2 linked regions of the Mucilaginibacter gracilis genome follow. The main gene of each other region encodes a partner of the protein of the gene in region 2 in a complex. Links are inferred from orthologs where the notes say so. Each region holds a gene or a part of one and is shown on either strand. Other genes may lie near its edges.

Evidence for each region.
Region 1: the proteins of uvrA (region 2) and mfd are in contact, whole or in part, in a crystal structure (PDB 4DFC), measured with the Escherichia coli proteins. The link is inferred for Mucilaginibacter gracilis from one-to-one orthologs.

The regions. Positions count from the first base shown.
Region 1 is NZ_RBKU01000001.1:1,495,480-1,511,782, reverse strand. The notes cover bases 5,582-9,526. They hold mfd (transcription-repair coupling factor), read right to left. Parts: upstream 9,133-9,526; coding sequence 5,782-9,132; downstream 5,582-5,781. Other genes in these bases: BDD43_RS06335 (DUF4199 domain-containing protein), read left to right, coding at 9,262-9,526; BDD43_RS06345 (hypothetical protein), read right to left, coding at 5,582-5,606. Outside these bases: BDD43_RS06385 (transglycosylase domain-containing protein), read right to left, coding at 1-135; BDD43_RS06380 (Mrp/NBP35 family ATP-binding protein), read left to right, coding at 248-1,330; BDD43_RS06375 (NifU family protein), read left to right, coding at 1,362-1,640; BDD43_RS06370 (peptidase associated/transthyretin-like domain-containing protein), read left to right, coding at 1,764-2,405; def (peptide deformylase), read right to left, coding at 2,402-2,974; BDD43_RS06360 (M16 family metallopeptidase), read right to left, coding at 2,993-4,222; hpt (hypoxanthine phosphoribosyltransferase), read left to right, coding at 4,296-4,835; BDD43_RS06350 (hypothetical protein), read left to right, coding at 4,903-5,421; more of BDD43_RS06345, read right to left, coding at 5,418-5,581; more of BDD43_RS06335, read left to right, coding at 9,527-9,666; BDD43_RS06330 (isochorismatase family protein), read right to left, coding at 9,708-10,268; BDD43_RS06325 (MFS transporter), read right to left, coding at 10,298-11,557; BDD43_RS06320 (MarR family winged helix-turn-helix transcriptional regulator), read right to left, coding at 11,598-12,032; BDD43_RS06315 (Nif3-like dinuclear metal center hexameric protein), read left to right, coding at 12,417-13,514; BDD43_RS06310 (zinc ribbon domain-containing protein), read left to right, coding at 13,514-14,257; BDD43_RS06305 (tetratricopeptide repeat protein), read left to right, coding at 14,323-15,810; BDD43_RS06300 (PA0069 family radical SAM protein), read right to left, coding at 15,815-16,303. UniProt on the Escherichia coli protein: Couples transcription and DNA repair by recognizing RNA polymerase (RNAP) stalled at DNA lesions. Mediates ATP-dependent release of RNAP and its truncated transcript from the DNA, and recruitment of nucleotide excision repair machinery to the damaged site.
Region 2 is NZ_RBKU01000001.1:6,316,644-6,332,444, forward strand. The notes cover bases 11,007-14,449. They hold uvrA (excinuclease ABC subunit UvrA), read right to left. Parts: upstream 14,075-14,449; coding sequence 11,207-14,074; downstream 11,007-11,206. Other genes in these bases: BDD43_RS28250 (NAD(P)H-hydrate dehydratase), read right to left, coding at 11,007-11,122; BDD43_RS28260 (hypothetical protein), read left to right, coding at 14,286-14,449. Also shown: BDD43_RS28180 (FKBP-type peptidyl-prolyl cis-trans isomerase), read right to left, coding at 1-507; BDD43_RS28185 (DHH family phosphoesterase), read right to left, coding at 510-1,520; BDD43_RS28190 (nucleoside-diphosphate kinase), read left to right, coding at 1,645-2,064; BDD43_RS28195 (hypothetical protein), read left to right, coding at 2,208-2,405; BDD43_RS28200 (DUF721 domain-containing protein), read right to left, coding at 2,408-2,698; DNA replication/repair protein RecF, read right to left, coding at 2,691-3,791; BDD43_RS28210 (tetratricopeptide repeat protein), read left to right, coding at 3,924-4,601; ribH (6,7-dimethyl-8-ribityllumazine synthase), read left to right, coding at 4,722-5,216; bacillithiol system redox-active protein YtxJ, read left to right, coding at 5,455-5,784; BDD43_RS28225 (OsmC family protein), read right to left, coding at 5,885-6,286; lipA (lipoyl synthase), read left to right, coding at 6,506-7,384; BDD43_RS28235 (RNA polymerase sigma factor), read left to right, coding at 7,411-7,962; BDD43_RS28240 (anti-sigma factor), read left to right, coding at 7,965-8,825; BDD43_RS28245 (pyridoxamine 5'-phosphate oxidase family protein), read right to left, coding at 8,828-9,409; more of BDD43_RS28250, read right to left, coding at 9,629-11,006; more of BDD43_RS28260, read left to right, coding at 14,450-14,873; BDD43_RS28265 (lytic transglycosylase domain-containing protein), read right to left, coding at 14,944-15,774. UniProt on the Escherichia coli protein: The UvrABC repair system catalyzes the recognition and processing of DNA lesions. UvrA is an ATPase and a DNA-binding protein. A damage recognition complex composed of 2 UvrA and 2 UvrB subunits scans DNA for abnormalities.

The sequences.
Region 1 (16,303 bases), 4.8 Mb from region 2 along the record:
AGCTTTGCTAATTACCGATTGGAGCAGTTTTTCGCGCTTATTAAAGGCTATAATGCCCGCAATTAACACGAGAATAAACAAACAAAATAGTACAATACCGGCAATGCGGATAAATTTGGGGTTTAGGCGGCGCATCTATAAATTTTAACCAAAACTAATAATCTTATCTTTACAACGGTTTCCTGCCGTTTAATTTATTGTAACAAACTACGGCACAAGCTGTTTTATATTTATTGTATTTAAAAAAATGATAATAACCACAGAACAAGTACTTACCGCCCTTGGCCACGTTGAAGAGCCAGATTTAAAAAAAGACCTGGTAACCCTTAACATGATTGAGGACATACGTATTGATGGCCATAAGGTAAGCTTTTCGGTAATATTAACTACGCCGGCCTGCCCCTTAAAAGCCATGATTGAAAACGCCTGCCGCAACGCCATATTGCATTTTATAAGCAAAGAGGCCGAGGTGAGCATTAACATGACATCGCGAGTGACAACCCAAAGCAACAATAGTTTGCCGGGTATTAAAAATATTATTGCTGTAGCATCGGGCAAGGGCGGCGTGGGTAAATCAACCGTGGCGGCTAACCTGGCATTGGGTTTGGCTAAAACGGGTGCAAAGGTTGGCTTAATTGATGCCGATATTTACGGCCCATCGGTACCTATTATGTTTGGCCTGGAAGGTGCAAAGCCGAGGGCAACGCAGGAAAATGGTAAAACACGGATTGAGCCTATTGAAAAGTATGGTATTAAACTATTATCGATAGGGTTTTTTACCGACCCGGATCAACCCGTGCCGTGGCGCGGGCCAATGGTATCAACCGCGGTAAAGCAATTGTTTAATGATGCCGATTGGGGCGAACTGGATTATTTGGTTGTTGACCTGCCACCGGGTACCGGTGATATACACATTACCATTACCCAGGGTTTCCCGATAGCGGGAGCGTTAATAGTTACCACCCCGCAAAACGTAGCACTTGCCGATGCCCGCAAAGGCGTTGGTATGTTTATGATGCCGGCCATTAACGTGCCGATACTGGGCGTAATTGAAAACATGAGCTACTTTGTACCTGCCGAATTGCCGGATAATAAATATTATATTTTTGGCCAGGGCGGCGGACAAAAACTGGCTTCGCAAATTGGCGCCCCGTTTTTAGGGCAAATACCGTTGGTGAAGGGCATTACCGAATCGGGCGATGGAGGAAGGCCGCTGATACTGGATGAGGCAAACCCCATGTCGGCAGCGTTTATTGACCTGGCCGAGCGTGTTGCGCAGCAGGTTTCTATTGTAAATGCCAGGGCACCGCAAAGCGCACATATACAATAAATTATTTATCTTTACAGTAAATATTACACAAATGACATTGTTAGAAAAGGTGGAAGCGGCTTTAGATACTATTCGTCCGTATTTGGAGACAGACGGGGGGAACGTTTCTATTGAAGAGATTACGGAAGAGGGTGTAGTAAAATTGAAGTTACTGGGCTCGTGCGAATCGTGCCCGATGAGCATCATGACGCTGAAAGCGGGTATTGAGCAAGCCATTAAAAAAGCCGTGCCCGAAATTACTGCCGTAGAAGCTATTAACCTTACAGACATTGACGACCCACATGCTGTGTTGCCCGAAAATTTGCGATAAAGTTAAAGTGTGTTAAATGTTACAAATTTAAATATACTATTGGCCCAAAATTTGCGTAATTAGTATATTAATTAGTTTAAACATTTTACCAAATTGGTACATATAAAACAAAAGGGGTTTGAAATGAAGCGTTTGATCTTCATATTATTAACTGTATTTACAGCATCGGCCTTTGCCCAGCAAAAGGGCGAGCGCCCATTGGTGCAATTTACCGGTGTGGTGCTAAGTGCCGATAGTAGCACGGTTATACCGTATGCAACGGTTACCAATGTATCGGCCAAAAATGTGGTTAACCTGGCCAACTACAAAGGCTACTTTTCGTTTGTGGCGCACGAGTTGGATACCCTGCGTTTTACATCAATAGGTTATGCATCAACATTGGTTGTGATACCCGCCAATGTGAAAGATAAAAGTTATACGTTACAGGTAAAACTTAACGGAAAATCTATAAACCTGCCTGTTGTACACGTGTTCCCATGGGCCACTACCGATGAGTTTAGGAAAGATTTTGTGACCATGAAAATTGCTGATGACGACCTTGAAATTGCACGTAAAAATTTAAGCGGCAAATCAATAGCATCATTAACCCACTCGTTACCGCGCGACAGCAAGGAGATACAAACAGCCTGGGCACAAAACGAGCATAACGATATAGTTAACCAACACTCGTATGTTAACCCGTTGTATAACCCGTTTGCCTGGGGAGCTTTAATAAAAGAAATTACCGAGGGTAACAAAAGCCGCGGCGTAAGCGATAGTAATTAACGGCCTTTTTTAACGGCGGGAAATTTCATGCGGTAATCAACCTTTATCTCTCCTTTAGAAATATCTGTAAGCCTTTTTTGAATTAAGCGTTTGCGCAACGGGCTCAGCTTATCGGTAAACAGTTTGCCTTCAATATGGTCGTACTCGTGCTGTATAACGCGGGCGGCCAGGCCTGTAAAGGTTTCTTCGTGGTGCTTAAAGTTTTCGTCGTAGTATGATAAGCGCACTTCGGGTTTGCGGTAAACATCTTCCCTAATTTCGGGTATGCTGAGGCAGCCTTCGTTAAAGGGCCATTCTTCGCCGGTTTCTTCCAGTATTTGGGCGTTAATAAACGCTTTCTTAAAATCTTTAAGTTGGGGTTCGTCGTCATCAAACGGCGATGCGTCGATAACAAAAAGCCGCATAGACAGGCCCACCTGCGGAGCTGCTAAACCTACGCCACGGGCAGCGTACATAGTTTCGAACATGTTTTCAACCAGTTCCTTGATATGCGGATATTCGACTGGATCAATATTCGTGGCTACTCTTCTTAAAACCGGATCGCCGTATGCTATGATAGGATATTTCATTGCTGCAAAAGTAATAGTTTAATCATTAGGCTCAAATAGCAATGTTGTCATGCTATTGCTATCAAATATTTCGTTGGCAATGGTTTGCATTTCTTCGGCAGTAACGGCATTAATTTTAGCGAATATCTGGTCGAGAGTATCAATACGGTTAAAATCCAACAGGCTTTTGGCCATCGCAATAATGAGGCCTATGCGGTTTTCTTCGCCCAGGGCAATTTGCCCAATAAACTTGGTTTTAGCCTGATGCAATTGCAGGGTACCGAGTTTTTGATCGCGGAGTTTTTTAAGTTCTTTGTGAATTAAACGGATGGCGCGGTCGGCCTTTTCGGTGTCGGTACCAAAGTAAATGGTGAACAGGCCGGTATCCGAAAACGGGATGTAATTGGATTCGATACTGTAAGCAATACCATATTTTTCGCGAATTTGGAGGTTAAGGCGCGAACTCATGCCAATGCCCCCCAAAATATTGTTAAGCAACAACAAACCATTTTTTTGCGGACTGGATGCCGCATAAGCCTGGCTGCCAATAACCCCATGTGTTTGCGAAATTGGTTTAAAAAATCTTACAATTTCCCCCCCTGTGGTTTGTGGCTTCGCCCGGTTTTTGGTGGCTGTGTTGGCTTTAATATGCCCGAAGTACTTATCGGCAAGCTTAATTAGCTTTTTAAAATCGTACTCGCCCAATACGGCGAAAACCATTTGGTGGGTGTTGTAGTTTTGGGCTATAAAATGGGCAATATCCTGCTTGTCCAATAAACTAACCGAAGCTGCGGTGCCTAAAATATTGCGGCCAAGGGTATGATTGGCAAAAAGTAGGTCCTCAAAATCGTCCTGTATGGCTTCGTCGGGCTGGTCAAGGTACGATGATATTTCGTCCAGTATTACGCCTTTTTCCTTCACCAGTTCCTCTTCGGGAAAGGTGGAGTGGAAAACAATGTCTTCGGTTAAATCAATGGCGCGTTCCAGGTGCTGTTTTAAAAACGAGGCGTGTATGCAGGTGTACTCTTTTGTGGTGTAAGCATTTAGGTCGGCCCCTACCAGTTCAAGGTGGTTTAATATTTGGTTTGTGCTGCGGCGTTTGGTGGCTTTAAACAGCAAATGCTCAATAAAATGTGCCAAGCCATCTTTACCGGGAGCCTCGTCTCGGGCGCCTGCGTTAACCAAAAAACAGCAATGTGCAATTGACGATACCGTGTGTTTGTATAAAAGCCTGATGCCGTTTGGCAGCGTATAAACCTGATGATCCATTAGCCGGTAAAGATAATGATTATTTGGGCGTTAGTTTTTAGCTATACACAAAGCTATTTGTTAATTTAGCTACATGATAATTCACGTAGCCGACCTCAGCTTTAAAAAAATGATAGATTACGATGCTATCAACACTCGTTGCCAGCAAATTGGTGCCGAACTTACCCTGGAATATGAAGCCTGTAACCCCATATTTATTGGTGTATTGAACGGCAGCTTTATGTTTATAGCCGAACTGATGAAATATGTTGACATACCTGCGCAGGTTGCCTTTATGAAGCTATCATCGTACGCGGGAGGGCTGGAGAGCAAACGCGTAATAACCGATGAGTTTGACCTGAGCGTAAACATTGAAGACCGCGACGTTATATTGGTTGAAGATATTGTAGACACCGGCAATACGCTGCGGTATTTAATTGATAAAATACAAACCCGCAAGCCAAAATCTGTTAGTACCTGCACGCTGCTTTACAAACCCGATGCCGTTGAACTTGAAATACCCGAGTTGAAGCATGTTGGCTTTGAAATAGAAAATAAGTTTGTGGTAGGTTTTGGGCTTGATTATAAAGAACTGGGACGCAATTTGAAGGATATTTATCAGTTGGTGTTGTGATGCGCTTACAGGCGGGGTTTTTACGGGAATAGAAAGTAAGCCAAATGCCAAAAGCCGTTATAACAAAATGAAAAGGGCTATTATTATGTTAGTGATAGTTTTGGCCATTGCCGAACTAATAGCATTAGCTACGGGTTTTTGTCTAATTGTCCCAATATCTAAAGTAAATCCCAAACCTGTTTCTAAAACAGAGGATGCTCGTACTATAGCCGCATTTAAAGGTTTTGATTTTACAAAAGATAACTGGGCTGCATACGTTGCTATTGCCCCCGACGATTTTGCAACCCTAAACCCGCAATTGCCCAAAATATGGGCATTGAAAACCACAAACCGGCATGTGTTGCAACAGATGCAAAGAACGTGGCTATTTACCGCCAACGGCGAAGCCGATGTTGCTACCGTAACCAGTACATTTTATTTGTTAAGAAACCACAAACTGGTTTACCAAACCGGTATTGTATTAGACAGCACAATTACAGCTTTGCAAAACAGTGTTTATGGCGAAATGATGCCCGTTGATAAAAACGAAATGGTTGCCAGTGTTAAGCAATTTAAAAGGGTGTATTGGCCGATAGTTGTATTTTAGACTAACACTTGACTGTTATCTGAACCATTTCGGAAATTATAGATCATTTGCTCAATTTGGGTGTTCACGTACTCGTTCGAGTGCGTCCGGCCTGCCTCAATATCTGCTAACCCGGCATTAATTCCTTCGAGTTGCGTCTCAGAAAGAATATGGTTTTCATTCGCGATATGGTGTTTTAAATCCATGCAGTTTAAAAAGAGGGTATATCAAAACATGCGTTTACTCTGTGACCTTCGTGTTCCTGTCTCTGGGCTTCCCGGTGGTTAATTTAATCACAAAGTACACTGAGGTTTTACCCAGAGGAAACAAAGATTTTTATCAGCTCAATTTACAAAATATTTATTGATATTAAATGTTTGTTTAAACCCCTACCGGTTCGGCCATTTCTTCTAATATGGCAACGGCTTCGTCAATTCCGCGTACATTTTCAATACTGATGCGGAGGGTGCTTTTTACTTCCTTCATGTTGCAGCGGCGCGGGTTGGCCTGCATAAAGTTGAGCACCTGCCTAAATTGAGCGGTTTCAAAATAAGGAGATTGCTGGTTGGTTATAAAGTAGCCGCGCAGCACATTTTTTTTAATGGACAGTTTTTCGAAACCAATGGCTTTGCCTAACCATTGCAGGCGCATGGTGTTCAGTAAGTCGTGTACCTGTGGTGGTACGGGGCCAAACCTGTCGTGCAGTTGCTGGGCAAAGGCTGCCAGTTCGGTTTCGTTTTCCAGTTTGCTTAGTTCGGTATATAGGTTGTAGCGTTCGGGTATGCTGGTTACATACTCGTCGGGTATTAATATTTCCAGGTCGGTATCTATTTGGGTAAACGATACAAAGGGCCTTGGTTTATCATCAAACAAGCCTTTAAATTCGTCGTCTTTAAGTTCCTGTATGGCTTCGTCTAATATCTTGTGGTACATTTCAAAGCCAATTTCGGCAATAAAGCCGCTTTGCTCGGCACCTAACAGGTTTCCGCTTCCGCGAATGTCAAGGTCGCGCATGGCAACGTTAAAGCCGCTGCCCAAATCGCTAAACTCTTCAATGGCACTCAATCGTTTACGCGCCTCGGATGTTAGGGTTGACAATGGCGGACTCAATAAATAACAGTATGCTTTTTTATTACTACGACCCACGCGGCCACGCATTTGATGCAGATCGCTCAAACCAAACATGTGGGCATAGTTAATGATGATGGTGTTGGCGTTGGGTATATCTAAACCGGCCTCAATAATGGTGGTTGCAACCAGCACGTCGTAATCGTTGTTCACAAACTTGAGCATAACGTCTTCCAGGTCATCACCCTCAAGCTGGCCGTGGGCAATGCCAATGCGGGCCTTGGGTACAAGCTTTTTTATCATGCCGCCCAGTTGCGGCAAATCGGCAACGCGGTTATGGATAAAAAACAGCTGCCCGTTGCGGTCTATCTCAAATTCAACAGCCTCCTTAATCAGCTTATCGTTAAAAACGTGTAGTTCGGTAACAACGGGTTGGCGGTTGGGCGGCGGTGTTGATATGATGGATAGATCGCGCGCGCCCATTAACGAAAAATGCAAAGTACGCGGAATTGGCGTTGCGGTTAAGGTTAGGGTATCTACGTTAATGCGCATGGCCTTTAGCTTCTCTTTGGTTGATACGCCAAATTTTTGTTCCTCGTCAATAATCATCAAGCCGAGGTCCTTAAACTTTACGTCTTTACTTACCAGGCGGTGCGTGCCAATTATAATATCCAGTTTGCCATCGGCCAGGTTTTGCAGGGTATCTTTAATTTGCTTGCTGGTTTTAAAGCGGTTTACGTAATCAATATTGCAGGGGAAGCCCTTTAGGCGTTCGGTAAAGGTTTTGTAGTGCTGGGCGGCTAAAATGGTTGTTGGTACCAGTACGGCTACCTGTTTGCTATCGGCAACGGCTTTAAAGGCGGCGCGTATGGCAACTTCGGTTTTACCAAAGCCAACATCGCCGCAAATCAACCTATCCATAGGGTGGGGCGATTCCATGTCCTTCTTAAAGTCGATGGTGGCTTTTTCCTGGTCGGGCGTGTCTTCGTATATAAACGATGCTTCCAGTTCTGTTTGCAAATAGCTATCGGGCGAAAAGGCGTTGCCGCTTTGTGCCTTGCGCACGGCGTAAAGCTTAATCAGATCGCGCGCTATGTCTTTAACTTTTTTTTTTGTTGTTTTCTTGAGCTTTTCCCAGGTATCGGTGCCCAATTTGTTCATTTTGGGTACAGTACCTTCCTTGCCGCTGTATTTGGATATGCGGTTAAGCGAGTTAATGTTAACATACAGCAAATCGTTATCGGCATAAAGCAAGCGTATCATTTCCTGCATTTTGCCGCCAACTTCAACTTTTTCTAAACCGGCGTATTTGCCTATACCGTGGTCGATATGGGTAATGTAATCGCCGGGTTTTAGTTCGCGCAGCTCTTTAAGCGTAATGGCCTGCGAGCGCTGGTAACCTTTTTTAAGTTTGTATTTATAATAGCGATCAAATATCTGATGATCGGTATAGCATGCAATTTTTTGGGCATGATCTATAAATCCTTCGCGGATGGAAATGTTTACCGGGGTAAATTTGATGGTTTTATCCAGATCTTCAAAAATGGCATATAGCCGCTCCAGCTGCCGGCTCGAATCGGTAAAAATGCAGTTTTCTACTTTTTCGGCCTCGTTGTTTTTAAAGTTGTGGATAAGCAGACTAAAATCTTTATTAAAGGATGGCTGCGGGCGTATATCAAATTGGATGCTGCTGGTTGGGGTATAAAAAAACTGCTTCCCAAACTCAATCAGGGAAAAATCATGTAGCTGGTCGGCTATCATTTTTTCGTCGGTGAAAGCAAATTTAGGGTCTATCCAATCGGGGTTGGCATTTTTTTCTTCAGCCGAAAGGGCCTTCCATAAAGCCGTTGCTTTTTTAAAGCCGGTTTGAACAATATCCAGCGTAAACTGCACATCGCGTATCCAAATCTGGGTTGATGGGTCTATATATTCTAAGAGCGATATATTACTCTCGGTTAAAAATTTTGATTGTACGTTGGGTACTATGGTGATGGTTTTTACCTGCTCAACAGATAGCTGGCTTTCTATTTCAAAGGTGCGTATCGACTCGATAAAATCGCCAAAAAACTCAACCCGGTAAGGCAAATCATGCGAGAAGGAAAAGATATCAACAATGCCGCCGCGAATGGAGAACTGGCCCGGCGAATAAACAAAATCTACCCGCTCAAAGTCGTACTCAATTAAAAATTCGTTAATAAAATCGAGGCCCAGTTTATTGCCTACAGCAATTTCGAGTGTGTTTTTTTCGAGAGAGGCGCGATCTATTACCTTTTCGGCGAGGGCCTCAGGGTAGGTAACAATCAGTTGGCCATATTCCGATGTATGGTTCAGTTCGTTCAATACTTCGGCGCGGGCCAAAACATTGCTGCTATCGGGCTGGGTAAACTCAAACGGTTTGCGGTATGATGATGGAAAGAGCAAAATCTCTTTATCAAGTAAGCTTTCCAGATCCGACTGGAAGTAGCCCGCCTCTTCCCTATCGGGAAGGATAAAAAGCATATGGCTATGCTTTAAAAAATACAAAGCTATCGCCATTGCCGCATCGCTCGATCCGACTAACCCGCGGAGTTGTATCCTTGGGTTTTTTGCACCATTGAGTGCTGTAGCCAACGTCTGTATCCGTTCGTCAGCCTTATATCGCTCTAAAATTTCACGGATATTCAAAACGCTGCAAATATAATTAAAAAAGCTGTTTGGGGTACGAAGATAATTTTTGGGTTTATGTTGGCATTTGCAAACAAAACGCCGCAATTGGTATTATATACCAATAGTTGAACCATATAATATTTATTTATGAAAAATGCAATTATCAGCGGTGCCATTATAGGTGTGCTTAGTGGGCTTTGGATATTTATAATGCACTGGAGTGGAGTAACAACCGGGCCGCAGCACGATTTAAAGCCTATTGAATATACATCGGGCTTAATTCCGCTATTGGGGCTTTTCTTTGGTGTACGCAATTACCGCGAAAACTACCTTGGCGGCGAAATGAGCTTTTTTGAAGGACTTATTGAAAGTTTTAAAATATTACTTGCAGGTGGCGTAATAGCTGTTACTGCCGCCATTTTGTATATCAATTATGTAAATGCAGGTACTCTTGCCGATTTTTCCGGCCAAATGTTCGGGGCTTTATTATTGGGTTTGCTGTTCTCGCTTGGCGTATCTTTATTGCTGATGAACAAAAACAAAGCCATTTAAGATATGAGTGCCCGGAGTGTTTAAATCCGGGCATAATTGGCCTATCCCAACATTTCAATTATTTTATCGGTAGTATCAGCCTCTCCTATCCTCGGGAAAATTATTTTGATGCTGTTATCGTGTGCCTCGGCAACCATATCCGTCATGGCATCTGTTGCAAATGTGATGTTGTAGCCACGCTCACTTGCTGCGCGGGCCGTGCCTTCAACACCAATACTGGTTGCTATTCCGGCTAAAACGATGCCTGTAATATCCCGTTTTTTTAATTCCTCGTCAATAGCGGTTTCGTAAAAAGCATTCCAGGTATGTTTGGTGATAAAAATATCAGTTGCTTCGGTTTTAATCTCGTCGGCAATTTCGAGCCAGTTTTCCGGAGGCGTAAATGCGCCCTGTTTAGAATCCTTACGGGATTTGGTCCATTTTGCATTGCCCGTATTAACGTTTACTACAACAATAGGCTGCCCGGCTTTACGAAAGGCCTCAACCAATTTAGCCGCGTTAGCTAAAACGCCGGCTACGGGGTGTGCCAGCGGAAGTGCTATTATACCTTTTTGCAGGTCGATTAGCACTAAAGCTGTGTTTTTGTCTAATGAAGTTACCATGTTTTTTTGTTTTTATTGAGATGAATTTTTTATTGCAGAGCCGTTACCGGAGGCTGTTCCATTAGCGGCGTTTGTTTTTTGTTGAGTTTGGCTTTCTTTAAAAAGCGAAGGTGTACTAAGCCTATCAGCAAGGCAATGCCGCCTTCGGCAAGCATGGTATTTTGCACGCCTATCCATTGCGATACCCCGCCAATAATAAGGCCACCTAAAGGCTGCATACCAAAAAAGGCCATTGCGTAAAAGCTGATAACGCGGCCTCGCATTTCGGGCGCAACGGTGGTTTGTATCAGCGTGTTACTGATGGTTATTTGCGACATCATACCGAAGCCGCTAAAGGTTGCAAATACAAGGGCGAGGTAATAATAGGTTTCGTGCGAAAACAAAGCCAGGCCCGCGCCAAATATCAACGTGTTAATGGCGAGTATCTTTTTAAGGTTCATGCCCGGTTTCAGCGAAGCCAAAAACATTGCCCCCGAAAATGCGCCCAACCCTATAACGCTATCAATAACCCCGAAAGTTGATGCCGTGCCGTGAAAAATATCTTTAGCATAAACCGGTATTAACGTGCTGTAAGGCAAAACAAACAAACTGATAGCTGCCAGCATAATTAATATAAAGCTGATTGACGGCGTATTTTTGATATACACAAAGCCTTCTTTTAATTCGCCGAAAACATTTTTGGTGTGCGGCTTTTTAACATAGGCCGGCAGGCGCATCATCAAAATAGAACCTATTACGGCAATAAAGCTTATAGCGTTTAAACCAAAGCAAACATCATCGCCTAATTTTTCGATAATAATACCCGCTATACCGGGGCCAATAAGGCGCGATAGGTTTACCATAGACGAATTGAGCGCGAGGGCATTCGGCAAATCTGCCTTATCATCAACCATTTCGTACACTAACGATTGCCGGGCAGGTACATCAAAGGCGTTTATTAAACCCAGTATAGCACTCAGCGTGATAATTTCCCAAACGGAATAATGTTTAAAAAATACCAGTGCTGTTATTAAAATGGCCTGTGCCATTGATGCTACCTGGGTTGCCAGTAAAAGGCGGTAACGGTTGTACCTATCGGCAGCAACGCCACCAATGAACGAGAATAAAAACGAGGGGAACATGCTTGCAAAAAGCGTAACCCCCAGCATAAATTTAGAATGTGTTAGCTCGTATATAACCCAGCTTACGGCGGTTTTTTGCATCCAGGTGCCAATGAGCGATATTGATTGCCCGGCAAAATACAACCTGTAGTTGCGGCTGCGGAAGGCATTGAAGGTATTTATAGTCATGGTAGTACTTGTTTAGTTCCCGGTTAACCGGGATTCATCGTCAATCAAAATCAACCAAACGGGTTAGTGGTGCTATCGCTTTGCTTAGCAGTTCGCGCTCGTCGCTGGTAAAATGTTCTGTTAAAACTTTGTTTAGCCATTCTTCCTTTTCGCTGCGCGATTTGAAAAGCAAATTTTGCCCGGCATCAGACAGTGAGATCAAAACTTTGCGTTTATCGGTTTGGGAAGGTGTTTTGGTAATCAGCCCCAGCTCAAACAAATGATTTAAAATTTGCGACATAGATTGCGTGGTTATCTTTTCCATAAGGGCCAGTTTGCTTGCCAGCACCGTTCCGTTTTGGTTGATGGAAGCAATGGTTGATCGCTCGGTTAACGAAAGCTTTTCGGCCCAAACCGATTTTCGGCGCATTGTTTTGGTAAGGCGTGCAATTACCGTTCGTAATTCGGAAGCTAAAGCCAGGTTTTGTTCGTTCATTTTATTTGCAAGCTAAACTTGTAAGTTTACCTTGCAAAAATACGCCCGTTTATAATTGTTTTCGTCATTTTAAAGTATAAAAATCGGGGCAAAAAAAATGGTTGAAATATCTGCCGATACTACAACCATTACCTGTTATGAAAAAACAAATCAACCAATCATCAATTAGGGGAAAGAGGATTTTTATTGAACGTATAATATATAGTTCAAACCCAATGCCAATTAGCAAATATGGCGTTAAATGAGTATCAGGCAATGCAGTATAAAGCCCTGATTATCAATTTGGGGAAATTTGGGTACAACTGGGGATTTATAGAAACAAACTTTATGATTAGTTAATATTGGGGTTGCCACTATTGCTATTTATTCTGACTTTTGGTTGATATGAAACTTGCCGAACTTACCAGCTATCTCGAAAGCATTGCCCCGCTCAGCTATCAGGAAGATTACGATAACTGCGGCCTCATTGTGGGTAGCCCTGAAATGGAAATAAGCCAGGCCCTTGTATCGCTTGATTGTACCGAAGCTGTGGTTGACGAGGCTATTGCCAAAAACTGCCAGGTTATAGTATCGCACCACCCCATTGTATTTAAGGGACTGAAAAAATTTAACGGCAAAACCTATGTTGAGCGCGTTATTGAAAAAGCCATTAAGCACAACATAGCCATATACGCCATACACACCAATTTAGATAGTATTGATACCGGTGTAAACGCCCGCATTTGCCAAACCCTTGGTTTGCAGGCCTGCCGTATTTTATTGCCCAAACATGGCTTGTTAAAAAAGCTGGTTACTTTTGTTCCGGCGGCTTATGCGGTTAAGGTGCGCAATGCCTTGTTTGCAGCCGGGGCCGGCCATATTGGCAACTACAGCGAATGCAGCTTTAATGTCGATGGAACCGGAACCTTTAAAGGCAACGAAGGTACCCAACCATTTGTTGGCCAGCCGGGCAGCAGCCATAACGAGCCCGAAGTGAGGATAGAAACCGTTTACCCCGCAAACCTGGAAAGCAAAATACTGATGGCGCTTTTTATGGAACACCCTTACGAGGAGGTTGCTTACGATTTGTACCCCATTACCAACCAATACCAAAACGTAGGCTCGGGCATGGTAGGCGAATTGGAAACGCCCATGACCGAACTGGATTTTTTGCAGTTTGTAAAATATAAAATGAATGCAAGTGTGATAAGGCATACTAATTTGCGCGGTAAAAGCGTTAAAAACGTAGCGGTATGCGGAGGCTCGGGAAGCTTTTTATTGAAGCACGCTATTGGTGCCGGAGCGGACGTTTTTATAACGGCCGATTTTAAATATCATGAGTTTTTTGATGCCGAGCAAAAGATAGTTATTGCAGACATAGGACATTTTGAAAGTGAGCAATTTACGCAGAATTTAATATCTGAAATTATTCGAAAAAAATTTGCTAACTTCGCCGTCCGTTTAACAGAAGTAAATACAAACCCCATCAAATATTTGATTTAATGGAACAAACCGTAGAACAGAAGCTTAAAGCTTTATACGACCTACAAACAATCCACACAAAGGTTGACAAAATACGCCAGGTAAGAGGTGAACTTCCAATGGAAGTTTCGGATCTGGAAGATGATGTTGCCGGGTTGGAAACTCGTATTCAAAAAATAAAAAGTGAATTAGATGACCTGGAAGACTCGATAGTTACCAGGAAAAATCTAATCAGAGATGCGCAGGCAAATGCTAAAAAGTATGAAACTCAGCTAAATGATGTTAAGAACAACCGTGAATATGATGCAATTTCGAAAGAAATTGAAATTCAAGGTCTTGATATCCAGGTGAGCGAAAAAAAGATTAAGGAATATGGTTTTGAAATAACCAGTAAAACCCAAATCTACGAAAAAGCAGTTGCCGACCTTGAAGAGCGCCAAAAAGACCTCGATGTGAAAAAAGCAGAATTGGATACCATTACTGCCGAAACACAAAAAGAAGAACAAGAATTGGTGGCTTTAGCCGATAAGGCAAAAGGTGGTATTGAAGAACGCTTGTTAATAGCTTACACCCGCTTGCGCCAAAATGCAAAAAATGGCCTGGCTGTAGTTACCATTCAGCGCGATTCGTGCTCGGGTTGCTTTAACCAGATCCCTCCGCAAAGACAGTCGGACATTCGTCAAAGAAAAAAAATCATTGTGTGCGAACATTGTGGACGTATTTTGGTTGACGAACAAATGGCTTTGGATGCCGAACCAGCTTAATACGAAATTATCGTAATTAAATGAATAGATTTGGCGCCCTTTAAAGGCGCCATTTTTTTTATCAAATGTTTCGCAAAGTATTATCTATCGCTCTCGTTTTTGTTTGTTTTAGTTCAACAGTTTTAGCAAACTTTGATTTTAACAGCAACTGTATCCATGCCTATAAAAGCATACTCGCGCTCCGTTTAAACGAAGGAAGGCTGCTAATTGATAAAGAGAAGGCACTGCACCCGCAAAACGCCATAACAACCCTGCTTGATAATTATTACGATTTTTTTTTAATACTCACCAACGAAAACAAGGCCGAGTTTGGAAAATTAAAAGAAAATAAAAGCATCCGCATAAACCGCCTGGAAGACGAAGACCCTAACTCGCCCTACTACAACTTTTGTATAGCACAGGTAAATTTACAATGGGCCCTGCTGCATAGCCATTTTGGCGAATATACTACCGCCGGTTTAGAAGTTAACCGGGCCTATCGTTTGCTACAAAGCAACAATAAAAAGTACCCGGCTTTTTTGCCCAATGGCATCCCGTTGGGTGTGGTAAATGTTTTATTAGGTTCATTACCGGGCGGCGCACTAAAATCAATTTTAAGTTTTTTAGGGATAAAGGGCGATACGCAAACAGGCGTTAAAATGCTTGAGCAATTATCGGTTGATTTACCAAAGTCGCCCTATTCGTATCATTACAACGAGCTGATCTATTACCTCACCTATATACAAACAGATGTAGTAAACAACCCGTTTGCGTACAGCAAAATGTTGCAAATGGTTACTGTTGCCGATAGTACAAGCCTCCTAACCGATTATATTAGGGGTTATGTGGCATTACGCACCGGCCATAGCGCGGAAGCTATTGGCTGGCTCCAAAACCGCCATCAGGGTAGTGATTACCTGCCGTACCCTTACCTTGATTATTTGATAGGCATTGCCAAGATGAACCGTGAAGATACTGGCGCCAATAATTACTTCTACAAATTTTTACAAAGCAATACCGGGGTGAACTTTATTAAGGATGCCTACCTGCATCTGGCCTGGAAATGTTTGCTTGAGGGCGATATACACCGATACAACGGTTTTATACAATTTGTAAAAGCAAAAGGCTATTTATTTAACGATAAAGACAAGCAAGCACTTGACGAAGCTAACGATACGGCCCCAAACTTGTTTTTACTGCGCGCCCGCTTACTATGCGATGGAGGTTTTTATGCCAGGGCCCTTGCTGCTTTAAAAGGCAAAACCGTTGCCGATTTTTCGCTTGAGCGCGATAGGATAGAATATTACTACAGATTGGGCCGTATTTACGACGCCATGAACGAGGACGACACCGCCCTGAAGTTTTACCAAAACGCCATTAATATAGGTAAAAACTCAAACTACCATTACGCGGCAACATCGGCAATAAAAATGGGGGTTATATACGAGGAACAAAACCAACCCGTAAAAGCACGCGAAGCCTACCACCATGTTTTTGATTTTAAAAACCAGCAGTTTAAAAACAGCCTCGAACAAAAAGCTAAAGAGGGCCTAAAACGCCTGGCCGCTAACTAACCTTTTAAAAAAGCGATGTTTGCTTTCCCTTTAAAGGGGTAAAATGCTGCATATTATACTCGGGCATTTGCCTATCCGCCAAAAAGCGGGTGCAGGCAAGCTTAAAAAGCTGATGGATAGATTCGGCAATGTTGCCTTCGCCGCTGATGCGGGTTCCCCAACGGCTATCATTTAAGTTACCACCGTGGCAGGAAGCCACCATATTTAAAATTTTTTCGGCACGGTTCGGAAAAGCTTTTTCTACCCAGTCGGTAAATATTTCGCCAATACTACCGTTTAGCCTAACAATAGTAAAACCTGCTGCCAGCGCACCACGGTTAGCAGCAGCTTTAATAATATTGGGTACCTCGTTGCTGGTTAAACCCGGAATAATTGGAGCCACCATTACCCTTACGGGGATATTACGTTCTGATAATTTCTCGATAACGGCTAAACGCCCGCTTGCTGTAATGGTGCGCGGTTCGAGCTTTTGGCGCAATTGCTCATCTAACGA
Region 2 (15,801 bases):
CTTAATTTTTCCTGGCTCGGCAGCTTTAACCTTATCGGTTACGCCTTTAAAGTAATCTTTAATTTTTGCCTGAAAAGCAGCATCACTAAGTGTACCTTTAGGTATAACCTTGGTAATACGTAAGTAGTAGTTAATGTATTTACTTTTAAACGGAGGTTTTTGCTGACCAGGGCTTTTTTTCAACATCGTATCAATATTGTTTTTAACAATAACGCTATCGCCTTCGTTCAACAACAATAAAACACTTTGCAAATCGCCTTTAAATTGCGTTTTTGGTACCATTGCAGCTACCGGGTGTCCGGTTTCGTAAGTGCTGGTTAAAACCGAATCACCGTCTGTTTTAATTACCCATTCGATGCTGATAAAATCGCCTTCTTTGATAGCCGAACCACTTGAATTGTGGTCAACAACGCTATATAGTGTACCACCGCCACTATCTTTAAATCCACCTTTACAGCCTGCTAAACCTAATGCAATAACTGCTAAAAACTTCCAGTTTTTCTTCATTTCTATTGTGTTAATAATTTTTTGTATTCGGGTAAAATTGATTTAAATTGTTTAACTACGTCTTCCAGCGAATCGGTTGAGCTTCCACCCGCCGCGTTGCGATGCCCGCCGCCGCTAAAATACTTTTTACAAACTTCGTTGGCCGGAAAATCATCTCTCGATCTGAGCGATAACTTAATCTTGTCGCTGCGTTCAACTATAAACGCCGCTAATTTAATGCCTGTTATTGATAATGCAAAATTTACAACACCTTCTGTATCGCCGGTAATAATTTGATAACGTTCAAGTTCTTCACGGGTAACACTGATGAGGGCTGTGTGGTATTCGGGCAGTACTTCAAGCTTGCTGCTGAGGCAAAAGCCCAGAAAGCGCAATCTCGATTCGGACGAATTATCATACACCAACTGATGGATCCGCGCATTATTTGCCCCGGCATCAATTAAATTTGCTGTAATGCGGTGTACCGCCGAGGTTGTTAGCGGAAACCTGAACGAGCCCGAATCCGTCATGATGCCCGTATATAAGCACGATGCTACGTCCTTATTAATAAGCTCGGGCTCCTGCATTACATCGGCAATAAACTCGTAAACCAATTGGGCCGATGCACAAGCGTTAATATTCCACCATCTCCAGTCGTCAAAATCTTCGGGTTCCAGGTGGTGGTCTATCATTATTTTATAAGCACTGGCTTGCCTAACCACTTCGCCCATTTCGTTAATACGGCCAAGTGCGTTAAAATCAAGGCAGCAAATAATTTCGGCCTTATTTATCAGTTCGTTTGCAATGGCGGTTTGCTCGGTGTATATAATAACCTCGCCGTTGCCGGGCATCCAGTCAAAAAACTGAGGATAATCAGTAGGGGTTATTACCTTAACATGGTGCCCTTTTTGAATCAAATAGTTATATAAACCTAACGACGAACCCATAGCATCGCCATCGGGTTTGTGGTGTGTGGTAATTACTATTTGTTTAGGTTTAGCTAATAAATCCTTCAGCGCAGGTGTTTCTAACATTAATACATCAAAAAAGAGATGCAAAGCTAAATAAATAAATGAAATACAAAACCATGTATTTTATTGTATTAACTTTATTATTCGTGACTAAAATGTACCTTTGCGACGTTTATAATTTATAAAAATGACAACAAACAAAACTTTCACCATGATTAAACCCGATGCTGTTGCTGCAGGCCACATCGGTGCTATTTTAGATAAAATTACTAAAAGCGGATTTAAAATTATTGCTTTAAAATATACTGCCTTAAGTGCCGAAAAAGCCGGACAATTTTACGAGGTTCATGCCGAACGTCCTTTTTATAAACACCTGGTAGCGTTTATGTCTTCGGGACCGATAGTAGCCGCTATTTTAGAAAAAGATAACGCTGTTGCCGATTTTAGAACACTTATAGGTGCTACCGACCCATCAAAAGCAGATGCAGGTACTATCCGCCAGCTTTTTGCAACCTCTATTGAAGCAAACGCCGTACACGGATCAGACTCTGACGAGAATGCACAATTAGAGGGTAGTTTCTTTTTCTCGGCTTTTGAGAAATTTTAATTACTTTTAAGTAAATACTTTGATTTTTTAGCTAAACACACTTATATTTGTGTTGATAGCATCTATAACGTGTTATAGCTAAAAAATCAATTATAATATGGCGCTATAAATTCGCTATCACTAATTCAACAGCAGGTTAAACAATGAAAAAGTTTCAAAAAATTATTTTTTACGCCATCTCCATCGTTTTGTTGGTGGTGTTTTCATTGTACACCTTCCACTTTCACCCCGAAGTACAATTGGTATTTTTAATACCAGGTATATTTTTAGTTATTTATTCGGCATTGATAAACGATTTGCCGAAGAAAAAACGTGCCGCCAGCAACCGCATCGGTCACTAATTTTATAGCAGTACTATAGTTTCTATCAACACACTTCCGGCTTTCTCGTTAACCTTTTCAATAATTTGAGATCGCATTTGCATAATCTCATTTTTCACTACCGAGGATTCGATACGCAAAAAAAGCCTTTTTTCGTAAATGTATATCTCTTTTGTGCGGCTCGCAACCATTTTGCCCATCAACTCGGGCCATGCCATTTTTATCGAAGTTTCGTCAAACTTGCGTTTTATTTTATAAACATTAAGCATTTGCTCAATGGCTTCTTTCATGGTTTTATCGTTAGCCTTACGCATACACTACTCCTTTATCAACTTTAAAAATATTAATTGCCACGTTAAGCTCGCTAAATATACGGGTTACCCTATCAACACTGGTATCGGTAATAAAAACCTGTCCAAAATTATTGTTCGATACCATTTGCATCAGTTTCCGTGTACGGTTTTCGTCGAGTTTATCAAAAATATCATCAAGTAACAGCAAGGGTTTAAAACCGTTTCTATTATTTAAAAAAGTGTACTGAGCAAGTTTCAGCGCTATCAAAAAAGATTTTTGCTGCCCCTGCGATCCAAATTTTTTCATGGCCATGCCATGTATTGCAAAATGCAAATCATCCTTATGTATACCATAAGTGGTGCGTTCAAGTGCCCTATCCCGCTCTACCGATTTTTTTAGCAACGCGGTAAAATCATCATGCAGCAATTGCGAATCGTAAACCAGCTCAACAAGTTCGGCATCATCGCTCAAAAAACTGTAGTGTTTATTAAATATAGAAGTGAAAACCTCCATAAACTCTTTCCGTTTACCAAAAATTTTATTGCCCGATGTGGTGAGTTGCTCATCGTATACTTCCAGCAATTGCGGGTCGTACCGCCCGGTATCGGCAATTAGCTTGAGCAAAGCATTGCGGTTGAGCAGCGTTTTGTTATAGGCAATCAGTTCGTCCAGGTAATTATGGTCGGTTTGCGATATTACGTTATCAATAAACTTGCGCCGCTCTTCGCTCCCTTCAATAATGATGCTGATATCATACGGCGATATCATCACCAACGGAAACAAGCCAATATGGTCGGCCAGGCGTTGATACTCCTTTTTGTTACGTTTAAATTGCTTTTTTTGGTTGCGTTTTAAACCGCAGGCAATAACTTCGGCCTTGTTGTTTTTTTCAAATATGCCGTTCACCATAAAAAAGTCGGCACCTTGTTTAATTTGCTGGCTATCAATAGGGTTAAAGTAACTTTTGCACAGGCCAAGGTAATGTATAGCATCAAGCAGGTTAGTTTTGCCAGCACCGTTGTTACCGGCAAATGCGTTTACACCGGGTTCAAAATTTAATTCGGTTTCGGTATAATTTTTAAAGTTAAGTAACGAGAGGTGCTTTAAATACATATTGATAATGTTTCCAAAGTTAAGATATAAGCCTGTTTTTGGCAGTAAAAAGATGCTTATTATTTAAACACGATTAGCTATTGCTAAAAAATTAAAAAAACGTATTTTTGCAAACTTAATTTTAGAGTAGAAATGTCAAACACCCAGGTAAATACCCGTATTGTGCAAGCAGATAATGATTTTGGCCAAACAGGCAAATTTGTAAGAGAAAACCAAAAAAGCTTATTATTTATAGTAGGAGCCATTGTGGCCCTTATACTTTTATATATCGCTTACCAAAAATTTTACCTGGCCCCCCGCGAATCTGAAGCGGCCGATCAAATGCACGTTGCACAAGATTTATGGACCAAAAAAGAATGGGACAAAGCAATTAAAGGTGATGCCGGTTACCCTGGATTTGAAAAAATTATTAACGATTATAGTAGCACCAAGGCTGCCAACCTTGCTTATTTTTACTTAGGTACAGCCTATTTAAACAAAGGCGAATACAGCAAGGCCATTGATAACCTAAACAGCTTTAGGGGCGACGATAGCTTTGTTGCAGCCGAAGCCTTAGGCAGCACAGGCGACGCTTATGTTGAATTGAAAGATTTTGATAAAGCCGAAACCTATTTTAAGAAAGCTGTTGATAAAGCTAAAAATGATTTTTTATCGCCTTTATATCTTAAAAAATTAGCTTTGGTTTACGAAGCAAAAAAAGATTACAAATCGGCTGTTGATACTTTCGAAAAAATTAAAACCGATTACCCAACAAGTGCCGAATCGCAAAATGCCGACGAATATATTGCCCGCGAGCAAGCAAAGCAATAAATTAGAGATTGGCTATTTGTTGTTGAGTTAATAAGTTATTGGGTTCTCTAATATCCTTAACAATTAAAAATTCAACAACAAAGCCAACAACTCAATAACAAATAATTTAATAACTAAACAATGGCAACGCGTTTAAAAAACCTTTCCGATTTTTCGGACACAGCAATACCTTCTGCGGCTCCATACCGTTTTGGTATTGTTGTATCCGAGTGGAACTCGGGTATTACCAACGCATTGTATGGCGGTGCTTACCAAAGCCTTATCAACCACGGTACCCTGCCCGATAATATTTTTACCTACCAGGTACCCGGCAGCTTTGAGCTTACCGCCGGTGCCGATTTGCTGCTTAAAAACCTTAAACTTGATGCCGTAATATGCCTGGGCTGTGTGATACAAGGCGAAACCAAACATTTTGATTTTATTTGCCAGGCCGTTGCTAACGGTGTAAGCAATGTGGCCATAAAGTACAGCAAACCGGTTATATTTGGTGTTTTAACAACCGATAACCAACAACAGGCCGAAGACCGTGCAGGCGGCATACATGGCAATAAAGGCGACGAAGCCGCCGTTACTGCGATAAAGATGGCCAGCCTTGCCGAAATATTGAACAATTAAAGCTATATTTAGCTACTAATTTATAGTACGGTATGAGAAAATTAATTTGCATTATTGCATTACTTGTTGCCTTAGGGAGTATTACCTCATCTTGCTCGCAATACCTATGCCCGGCCTATGGGCAGCAGCACAGAAAATAACAGTGCTTTGTCAATTTTTGGGGTTCATTTCTTTAAGCATGGTTTTTGCTCCACCTTTGCAGGTAATAAAACCCGTTGCACAAAAGAATTATTGAACTATGAACTGGACATTAATAGAATCGGCAGATCAGTTAGAGAACATCAAACAAAAAGCTGGTAAAAGCATTATATTTAAACATTCCACACGCTGCTCTATCAGCATGATGGCAAAAAAAAGATTTGAATTAGAGTGGGATATGCTGCCTAAGGATGTTTCTCTTTATTTTTTAGATCTCATTAAACATCGCGAACTATCAAACCAAATAGCGGCAGATTTTCACGTACACCATCAATCGCCCCAAATGTTACTCATCCAAAACGGTGAATGCATTTTAGATCAATCTCATGGCGAAATATCTGTAGAAGAAGCGGTTTCAGTGTTAGTCTGAAGTTATTAGTCTTTAGTCTTAGGCCGGGAGTCTAAAGAATTGTTTAAGACACTCCGAACTCAAGACTAAAGACTCAGGGCTCAAGACTAAAAACTAAAAATCACCATCCAAAATCTACCGTTTTAACCAAACTATCGTTTAGGCTATAATAAACGGGGCAGGTTAAGGCAGCGTCTTCAAGCAGTTTTTTTTGTTCGTCGGTGTAGCTTTTCGGGAAATCAAACTTCACAACAATTTCTGATACCCGGCGTGGGTTGGCAGCCATTATTTTTGTAATGGCGCATTTAGCCCCGTCCATGTCAATGCCGTCTTTGGCTGTTCTGATAGCCATTGTGGTTAGCATACAGGTTCCTAACGCCGTTGCTAACAAATCGGTAGGCGAAAAAGCCTCGCCTTTACCCTGGTTATCGGTAGGTGCATCGGTTATAATTTGAGTGCCCGATTGTAAATGTGTGTTTTCGGTACGAAAGCCGCCAACATATGTGGTTTCAACAGTAGCCATAGTGTAGTTATTGGTTATTTGTTTATTAAGTTAGTTGTTATTATGCTGATAGCTATATTATACAAGTTGGAGCACTTGATTTTACGAATTTATATTGATACAAGCTAAACTCAATCACTTCATAAACTCAATCAACCACTCACTAAATAATTGACACAAAACTAACAACTCAATAACCAATAACTCAATAACCAATATATTTTTATTTATTTTTGTTTCATGATTGAGTTACCGGTTGTTTCTGCAAACCAAACACAACGCAAGCCCGATTGGCTTAGGGTTAAGTTACCCGTTGGTAAAGAGTATGCACACGTGCGTGGTTTAGTTGATACTCATAAACTGCACACCATTTGCGAAAGCGGCAATTGCCCCAACATGGGCGAATGCTGGGGAGCAGGCACTGCTACATTTATGATATTGGGTAACATATGCACCCGCTCATGCTCGTTTTGCGCGGTGGCAACAGGCAGGCCACTTGCCGTTGATATGGACGAACCTAACCGCGTTGCCAACTCGGTTAAATTGATGCAGGTTAAACACTGCGTAATTACATCGGTAGATAGGGACGATTTAAAGGACGGCGGCTCTACAATTTGGGCCGAAACCATTAATGCCATCCGGCGAGAAAGCCCGCAAACTACTTTAGAAACTTTGATACCCGATTTTAGAGGTGTTTGGGATAACCTTGACCGCGTTTTGGCCGTTAGGCCCGAAGTAGTATCGCACAACCTCGAAACTGTGCGCCGTTTAACTAAAGAGGTACGTATACAAGCCAAATACGACAGAAGTTTGGAGTGCCTGAGCCGCATATCGGCCACAGGTTTACGAACCAAATCGGGCATAATGCTTGGCCTTGGCGAATATGAAGAAGATGTGATACAGGCTATGGAAGATTTACTTGCCGCCGGTGTGCATATTTTAACACTTGGCCAGTATTTGCAACCAACCAAGAGCCATCACCCTGTAGTGGATTGGATAACACCCGAGAAGTTTACTTTTTACAAACAAATAGGTTTGGAGATGGGTTTTAAATATGTAGAAAGCGGCCCGCTGGTGCGCTCATCATACCATGCCGAAAAACATTTATTTGATTTATAACAAATCCTTCTTACTTTCATATCGTTTTGACTAAGAAGCGTAAAATATCCCTAACAGAAGAAGATCTTGTTGTTGCCCTGGGCAATCGCGATAAGATTGCTATTGAGGCACTGTACGACATGTATTCGTCCTCACTGCTTGGGGTTATATCCCGCATTGTAGTTGACACAGCCGTTGCCGAAGATGTTTTACAAGAAACATTCATTAAAATTTGGAACTCTTTTCAAAGTTATAGCGCCGAAAAAGGACGTTTATTTACATGGATGGTTAACATAGCGCGCAATTTATCAATAGATAAGGTTCGCTCTAAAGATTTTAAAAATCAAAGCAAAAACCAAGAGCTTGAAATTAACGTAACTTTTATAGACGAACAAAGAAACACAGTTTACAAACCCGAACTGCTTGGTGTTAAAGAATTAGTTGAAAAACTAAAGCCCGAGCAAAAGTTAATTTTGGATCTGGTTTATTTTAAAGGCTATACCCATACTGAAGCATCCGAAGAATTAGGCGTGCCGCTGGGTACCGTTAAAACACGTTTACGAATGGCTATTATACAGTTACGCACATATTTTAATTAAAAGTGGAAGACATTAAAGCATATATTGAATCCGGCATATTGGAACTTTACGTTTTAGGCGACTTGAGCCCAAACGAGAAGTTGCAGGTGGAAGAGATGGCTAAGATGCACCCTGAAATTAGTGCCGAACTAAATGACATACAAACAGCGTTAGAGGCATACGCAGCCGAAAACGCCATTGAACCACCCGCACAACTGCGCGACAGGGTTTTAAATAGCCTATTAACCAATTTTGCCGACGATAGGAATTTCAACACCAAACCGTTTGTAGAGCGCGACGAAATTGAGGAAGATTACGCAGAAACCGAAGACAACATTAGAGCCTTACCTACCGCACGGCCTAACAGCTTTTATAAATATGCTTTTGCAGCATCATTAGCGGCACTTATTATTAGCCTGATTGCTTTGTACAATACAAGTAACCGGTTAAGCCAATCGGAAGGGCAAATTGCCTTGTTGCAGAGCCGAAACCAGAGTTTTGCCAACCGTGTTAATTATCTTGATAACGAAATTGACGTTTTTCGCGATTCATCGGTAAAAATAATTAGGTTGCAAGGCACGCCAAAAGCTCCGGCATCAAAACTCACATTGGCGTGGAACCCCAAAAAAAAGCAAGTGATGATAGATATGAAAGATATGGAGCTTGCCCAAAACGATAAAGATCATCAATACCAGCTTTGGGCCATAGTTAATAACAAACCTGTAGATTTAGGTGTTTTCGATGCCAAGCCCGACACCGTAACCAAGTACATGCTACAAATGAAACCCGTAGCCAATGCAACTGTATTTGCAGTAACTCTCGAAAAACGCGGTGGTGTACCAAGCCCAACTATGGATCAAATGGTGCTGGCTGCCAAAATATAGCATTACGGTACCAGCCACTGGCCCTTCCAACTATCATCAGTAAATTTAAATTGAGCCCTGCGGTGCCCTGTAGGTTTTAAGCTTAGCCATTCAATAAAATTTACACAGGTTATTATTACTGCATAATTGTGGTATCCTGTAACAGTATAAACATCATTACCGGCCAAATATTCAAGCCCGTTTGATGCGTTAGCAATACCTGTAGACGGAGCCGGAATGGCCATATACGATTTGCGACCGGCCTTTGATACATTCTCCCAGTGATATAGCGCTATGTCATCGTTATGGTGAACAACTGCCTGGCCGGATAGCCTGATCTGTATTTTTTCGGCAGCATCATAAAACAGCCAGCTTAACTGCGGATGCTCGGCTATATCAGCCATCTTTGCCGACCGTTTATCGGTATAAAATATCACCTGCTTTTTATCGGGGTCAATGGCCCGTAATACCACAGTTCGCAAATTAATACCGTTGGTGCCTAAGGTACCAACAGTACCGGTATGCAAAGCATTATCGGCCATAATACTGCCATATAATAGCTTTGCCCAACATTGCGTAAAAGCCTCACTTAAAGTATCTTCCAAAACAGTCTAAATTAATGTGCAATAATTTCTATAAAACCTGTAACTATTGTATACTTCGGTACGTCTTATATACAAATCTGCTTAGTTAAAGCAAACGCAAAACCCGGCAGATTATTAAAACGAAGATTACTTTATTTAATCTTCTATCCAAACTTGAGTAATTCGTTCTTTATAAGGTCAGTTAATAGATGAAGCGGTTGCATACTACAACCGCTTTTTTTATGCCCTCATTTTTGCCAGCGTTGCAGGTATATGTTTGGCAACCTGCCCGGCCAATACCACCGAAAGCTGATTTGACAATTCGTCGCCTGCTTTGCCATGTATGTAGGCACCAATAATGCAAGCCTCCCGGGCTGCATAACCCTGGGCCAGTAACGATGTGATAACGCCTGTAAGCACATCGCCCATTCCTCCGCTTGCCATAGCCGGGTTTCCAGTTGGGTTAAAATAAATCTTTCCTTCTGGTGTACCAATAATGGTATACCTGTTTTTTAGCAGAATACAAATATTGTATTGTTTAGCCTTGCTGATAACGGTTTCAATACGTTGCCACCAGCTTGTGTGTTGGCCAAACAGGCGGTCAAACTCCTTCATATGTGGTGTTATCACACTCCCAGCGGGTATATTTAACAACAAATCCTTGTTATCGGCTATCATATTGAGTGCGTCGGCATCAATAACCACAGGGCGTTTATATTCTTTAAAAACTGCTCTTAATAATTCTATACTGCTTGCATCGGTACCCAAACCGGGGCCAATGGCAATAGTATTGTATTTTTCCCATTTAATATCGGGCAAGTCGTTTCTAATTATTGCCATTATTTCGGGCATAGAGGTATTTAAAGCCACCAAGCCACTCTGCGGAATGCAGACGGTTGTTAAGCCCGCACCTGTATGCGCACATGCCGATGAACAAAGTAAGGCTGCACCCATGGTTTGCGGCTGGCCTGCTATAATTAGGGCGTGGCCATAAGTGCCTTTATGGCTAAACGGCTTGCGCGGCTTTAGCATCTGCCGCACGTCCGACTCCTCAATCAATTGGTAAGGGCTGTTAAGCGATGCTATAAATGGTTTATCCAAACCAATATCCACCACCTTAAAATCATCCATAAATGGCGCCGACTCGGGCAATAAAAAATTAATTTTAGCTTGCTGAAAAGTTATAACCTGCCTGGCCTTTAGCACCAGTAAATTGCCTGGTATTTGGCCATCGGTATAAAAACCGGTAGGTACATCAACAGCAACAACGGTTGTATGTAAATTATTAAGATATTCAACCAATTTTGCATAATCTCCGCTAAGGGGCCTGTTTAACCCGCTTCCTAACAAGGCATCAATAATAATTTCCGAGTCATCAAAAGGTATTTCATCGTCAGCATTAATCACAAAAAAATCAATACCAACACTTTTCAGCTGCACAAAATTATGTTCGAATTCTGGCGTTGATTTTTGCGAGAACCGGGCAATTTTTACGCTTACGTTGGTATAAAAGTTATTTTTAAGTAAACGCGCTATGGCCAAACCATCGCCACCGTTATTGCCTGTGCCGCAATAAACCGTAATATTTTTTGCCTTATCGGGATAATCACATGTAAAAGCTACCACAAAGGCTTCGGAAGCACGCTCCATTAACGCTATCGAAGTAATAGGCTCGTGTGCTATTGTGTAATTATCAACCTGGCTAATTTGGGCGGCGGTGAGTAAAGGTATCATATCATTTATAAGCTAAAGCAGTTGCGTTTTGTTTTGCGATAACATATAATCTTATTGTATTTAAAGACGGATTTTTGCGATATGCTACTTACTTTTTTTAAGCTTCGTTGTCAAATCCATTTCCTTTTTCAGGAACATGCCCGTAAAACTATCCTTAACCTTACATAAGCCTTCGGGAGTACCTTCAAACAGTATTTTACCACCGCCCGAGCCTCCTTCGGGTCCTAAATCTATCACGTGGTCGGCTACTTTAATAACATCGAGGTTGTGCTCAATAACCAAAACGGTATTGCCCTTATCAACCAATAGGTTAATTACGCCCAGCAGCACGTTAATATCTTCAAAATGCAAACCGGTAGTTGGTTCGTCTAAAATATAAAACGTATTGCCTGTATCTTTTTTTGATAATTCGGTAGCCAGTTTAACCCGCTGGGCCTCGCCGCCGGATAACGTGGTTGACGATTGCCCCAGTGTGATATACCCCAAACCAACATCCTGCAAGGTTTGTATTTTGCGGTGTATAGAGGGGATATGCTCAAAAAACGGACAAGCATCCTCAATGCTCATATCCAGCACATCGCTTATTGATTTGCCTCGATAACGCACTTCCAGCGTTTCGCGGTTGTAGCGGCGGCCATTACATTCTTCGCAAGGTACTTGCACATCGGGCAAAAAGTTCATTTCAATAACCTTCATACCGGCGCCCTGGCAGGTTTCGCAACGGCCACCTTTTACGTTGAACGAAAAACGACCCGGTTTATAACCCCGAATGCGCGATTCGGGAAGGGCAACGTACAAGTTACGAATATCCGAAAACACCCCGGTATAAGTAGCCGGGTTTGACCTTGGTGTACGGCCAATAGGCGATTGATCGATCTCGATCACTTTATCAATATGCTCCAGTCCTTCTATTTTATCATAAGGCAGCGGGTGTTTCTTTGCCCTGAAGAAATGATGGTTTAATATAGGGTACAATGTTTCGGTAATCAAACTTGATTTACCGCTGCCTGATACTCCGGTAACACCAATAAGTTTCCCTAACGGAAACTCAACTGTAACCTTTTTTAAATTATGCCCCGTGGCTTTTCGCAAAGTGAGGGTTTTACCATTACCTTCCCTCCTCTTTTCGGGAACGGCGATGGAACGTTCGCCATTTAAATAGGACGTGGTAAGGGTATGCTCTTTCATTAATTGAGCGGGCGTACCTTGGGCTACAACGCGCCCGCCGTGTACACCGGCAGCCGGGCCCATATCAATCACATGGTCGGCTTCCAATATCATATCCTTGTCGTGCTCAACAACCAATACTGTATTACCCAGGTCGCGCAGGTTTTTTAGTGCGCCAATAAGCCTGTCGTTATCACGCTGGTGCAGTCCTATACTGGGTTCATCCAATATGTACATCACGTTCATTAACTGCGAGCCTATTTGCGTTGCCAAACGGATACGCTGCGCTTCGCCACCCGATAATGTTTTGGCAGTTCTGTCAAGCGTAAGGTAACTTAAACCTACATCAAGCAAAAAGCCAATGCGGGCGCGTATTTCTTTCAGTATCTCTTTAGCTATAACATTTTGGCGTTCGTTCAACCTGTTTTCCAAACCTTCAAACCAATCCCGTAAGGTATTGATGTCCATGTTGGCGAGTTCGAAAATATTTTTGCCGTCAACCTTAAAGTGCAGCGATTCCTTTTTTAAACGGGCACCATCACAAACCGGGCAGCTCTTTAAAACACGGTAGGCCTCCATATCGCCCAAAGCATCGTCGCCGCGTTTTTCCTGCTGCTCTTCCAGCATTTTTATAATACCATCAAATGATATTTGGTAATTGGTAACGTTCCATTTATTGTATTCAACGGGCACAGTAATTAACTCCTGCGCACCATTGAGTATAATTTCCAGCTTTTCGCGAGGTAATTTTTCTATCGGGGTAGCCAAAGCAAAATCATACTTTTTAGCCAGTGCCTTTAACACCTGGAAAACCCAGGTTTCGCGGTATTCGCCTAATGGCGCCAAACCGCCATTCATGATGCTGAGCTTAGGATTTGGTATAACCGAAGCCTCGTCAATCTCAAATATATAACCCAAGCCATCGCAACGCTCGCAAGCGCCATATGGCGAGTTAAATGAGAAAGTATTAGGCTGCGGCTCATCATACGATATGCCCGAAACCGGGTCCATCAAATATTTACTAAAGTAGTACAGGTTGTTATCCTTATCGGCAACACGTATAATACCTTTGGCTATTTTTAATGCGCTTTGTATTGATGTTTGCAAACGCTTTAAGTCTTTGTCGGTAACAACCAGACGGTCTACAACCACATCAATATCGTGAATTTTGTAACGATCGACCTGCATTTTGGGTTCAACGTTCAGCATTTCGCCATCAACCCAAACTTTTAAATAGCCTTGTTTGCGTATTTGCTCAAACAATTCGCGGTAATGCCCTTTACGCCCTTTTACCGATGGGGCAAGTATATTAATAGGTTGTTCGCTAAATTTTTCGAGAATGGTTTTGAGTATCTGCTCTTCGCTCATGCGCTCCATTTTCTGGCCCGATACGTAAGAGTATGCTTCGCCTGCGCGTGCGTACAGCAAACGCATAAAATCGTAAATCTCGGTAATGGTGCCTACGGTTGACCGTGGGTTTTTGCTGGTGGTTTTTTGCTCGATAGCGATTACCGGACTAAGGCCCGAAACCTTATCAACATCAGGCCGCTCCATACCGCCCATAAACTGGCGCGAGTAGGCCGAAAACGTTTCCATATAGCGGCGCTGACCTTCGGCATAAATGGTATCAAACGCCAGGGACGACTTGCCGCTGCCGCTCAAACCGGTAATTACCACCAGTTGATTACGCGGAAACGAAACATCAATATTTTTTAAATTATGTACCCGGGCTCCGTACACTTCAACTTCACTTTGCTCGCCAAGGTCAACAGGTTTTTCGATCATATAATTTGCAGCAACAATTTATAAAACTCACTTATACTTAACAAGTTTTAAAAACCTGCAAGTATCTAAAAGTGCGCAAAGATAACGAAAAATTGGCCTAACTGCTATAAAGCTTAGTATTATGAATTGATTATGATGATGACTTTGTTAATACCTATTCAGATAACAATCATTAGATTTGATATTATCAACATTATTATAAACGTTTTTCATGACGGTAAGAGAAGCATTAATTGGGTTTTATAAATTTAATAGTTTGAATTTAACGAGCGATTTTGAGTCGCATTGTGTGAGAGTTTATATCGGATGTATATTGGCTCCGGTACCTAATATTAATGCCAGAAAAAAGTATCTAAAATTTCACGATCTGCATCACATCATGTCGGGCTATGGAATTGATAGGGTTGGTGAAAGCGAAATAAGCGCTTGGGAACTTGGTTCAAGAAGTTGCCGGAAACCATTGATTTCCATTATGAATCTATTTGCTCTATCCACAGGTTTTATTTTAAAACCATCAAAAGTGACTCGTGCATTTTATCGGGGCTGCAAAAGCAAAAACCTTTATTATTTATCCGACTCGATGACAGAAGCCGATATTGATACCTTGCAAATAGAAAACATACAAAGCGGGCACTTAGAAATAAGAGATGATATCCGATATAAATGGTTAAGACAAATAGAGTTTGCAGGTTACGTATTTTTTTCTATGATTATTCATGTAACGATGTTAATAGCTGGCAAATTACTATTAACTGCCGAATTAGTAAAAAATCGCTTAACCTCAAATACCACAGCGTAAAATCCCTCACAAAAAAGGCCGGTTTGCTGTTGCAAACCGGCCCGGTAACGTGCTCCTTATTAGTTTTAGCTTAGTTAAAAGCTAACAATTCTCCGTTAATTTCGGTATTAACACCAAAAATAGGTTTCTTGTAGGTATAACCATAATGTTGAGGATCTTGAATAATCTCCTTCATGGCAATCAGGTTATACACATACGCGCCTGTTTCGGCATTCATTTTAATCCTGAAATAGTTACGTTGGCTTTGCTTGCGCATGAGGCGCGCCAAATTTGGCGAACCTGTGTTATAAGCCGCAGCAACCATTGCCCAGCTTTTAAACTCGCGGTGCAAGCCCAGCAAATATTTGCAGGCAGCAATTGTTGCTTTGCGGAGGTTTAACCGCTCGTCAACATTTTTGTTAACTTTTAAGCCATAGTCGCGCGCGGTACCCGGCATAAATTGCCAGGGCCCGTAGGCACCCCGGCTTGAGCGGCCTTCACCAAAGCCCGATTCCACTAAAGGGATGTACTTAAAATCGTCCGGTATGCCATAATTTTTTAAAATTGGCTCCATAACCGGGAACATTTTTGCAGCTTTTTTGTGTAACAGGTTGCTTTGCACATTGCTAAAACTATGTAACCTTAACGAACGTTTCATTTTACCGATAACCTTTTTATCATTCAATGGCAAGGTTTCGTTTGCAAAATTTAAACTATCAAAAGTTGTGGTTTTGTGGGCAATTATGCCTGCATAAAAGTGGCCTTCATCATAACTTTTTACGTTGTTTATAACAACTGATGGGGCACATTCTGCATCGCTTTTTGTTACAGATACGGGTTTAAACCGGTAGACTTCACTGACTGCTTTGGGCAAAACTGTCCAAAAAATTAGCAGTCGGGAGATGATCATTATCACTGCCATAACGGAGCACGTTACTAAGTGTTTGGT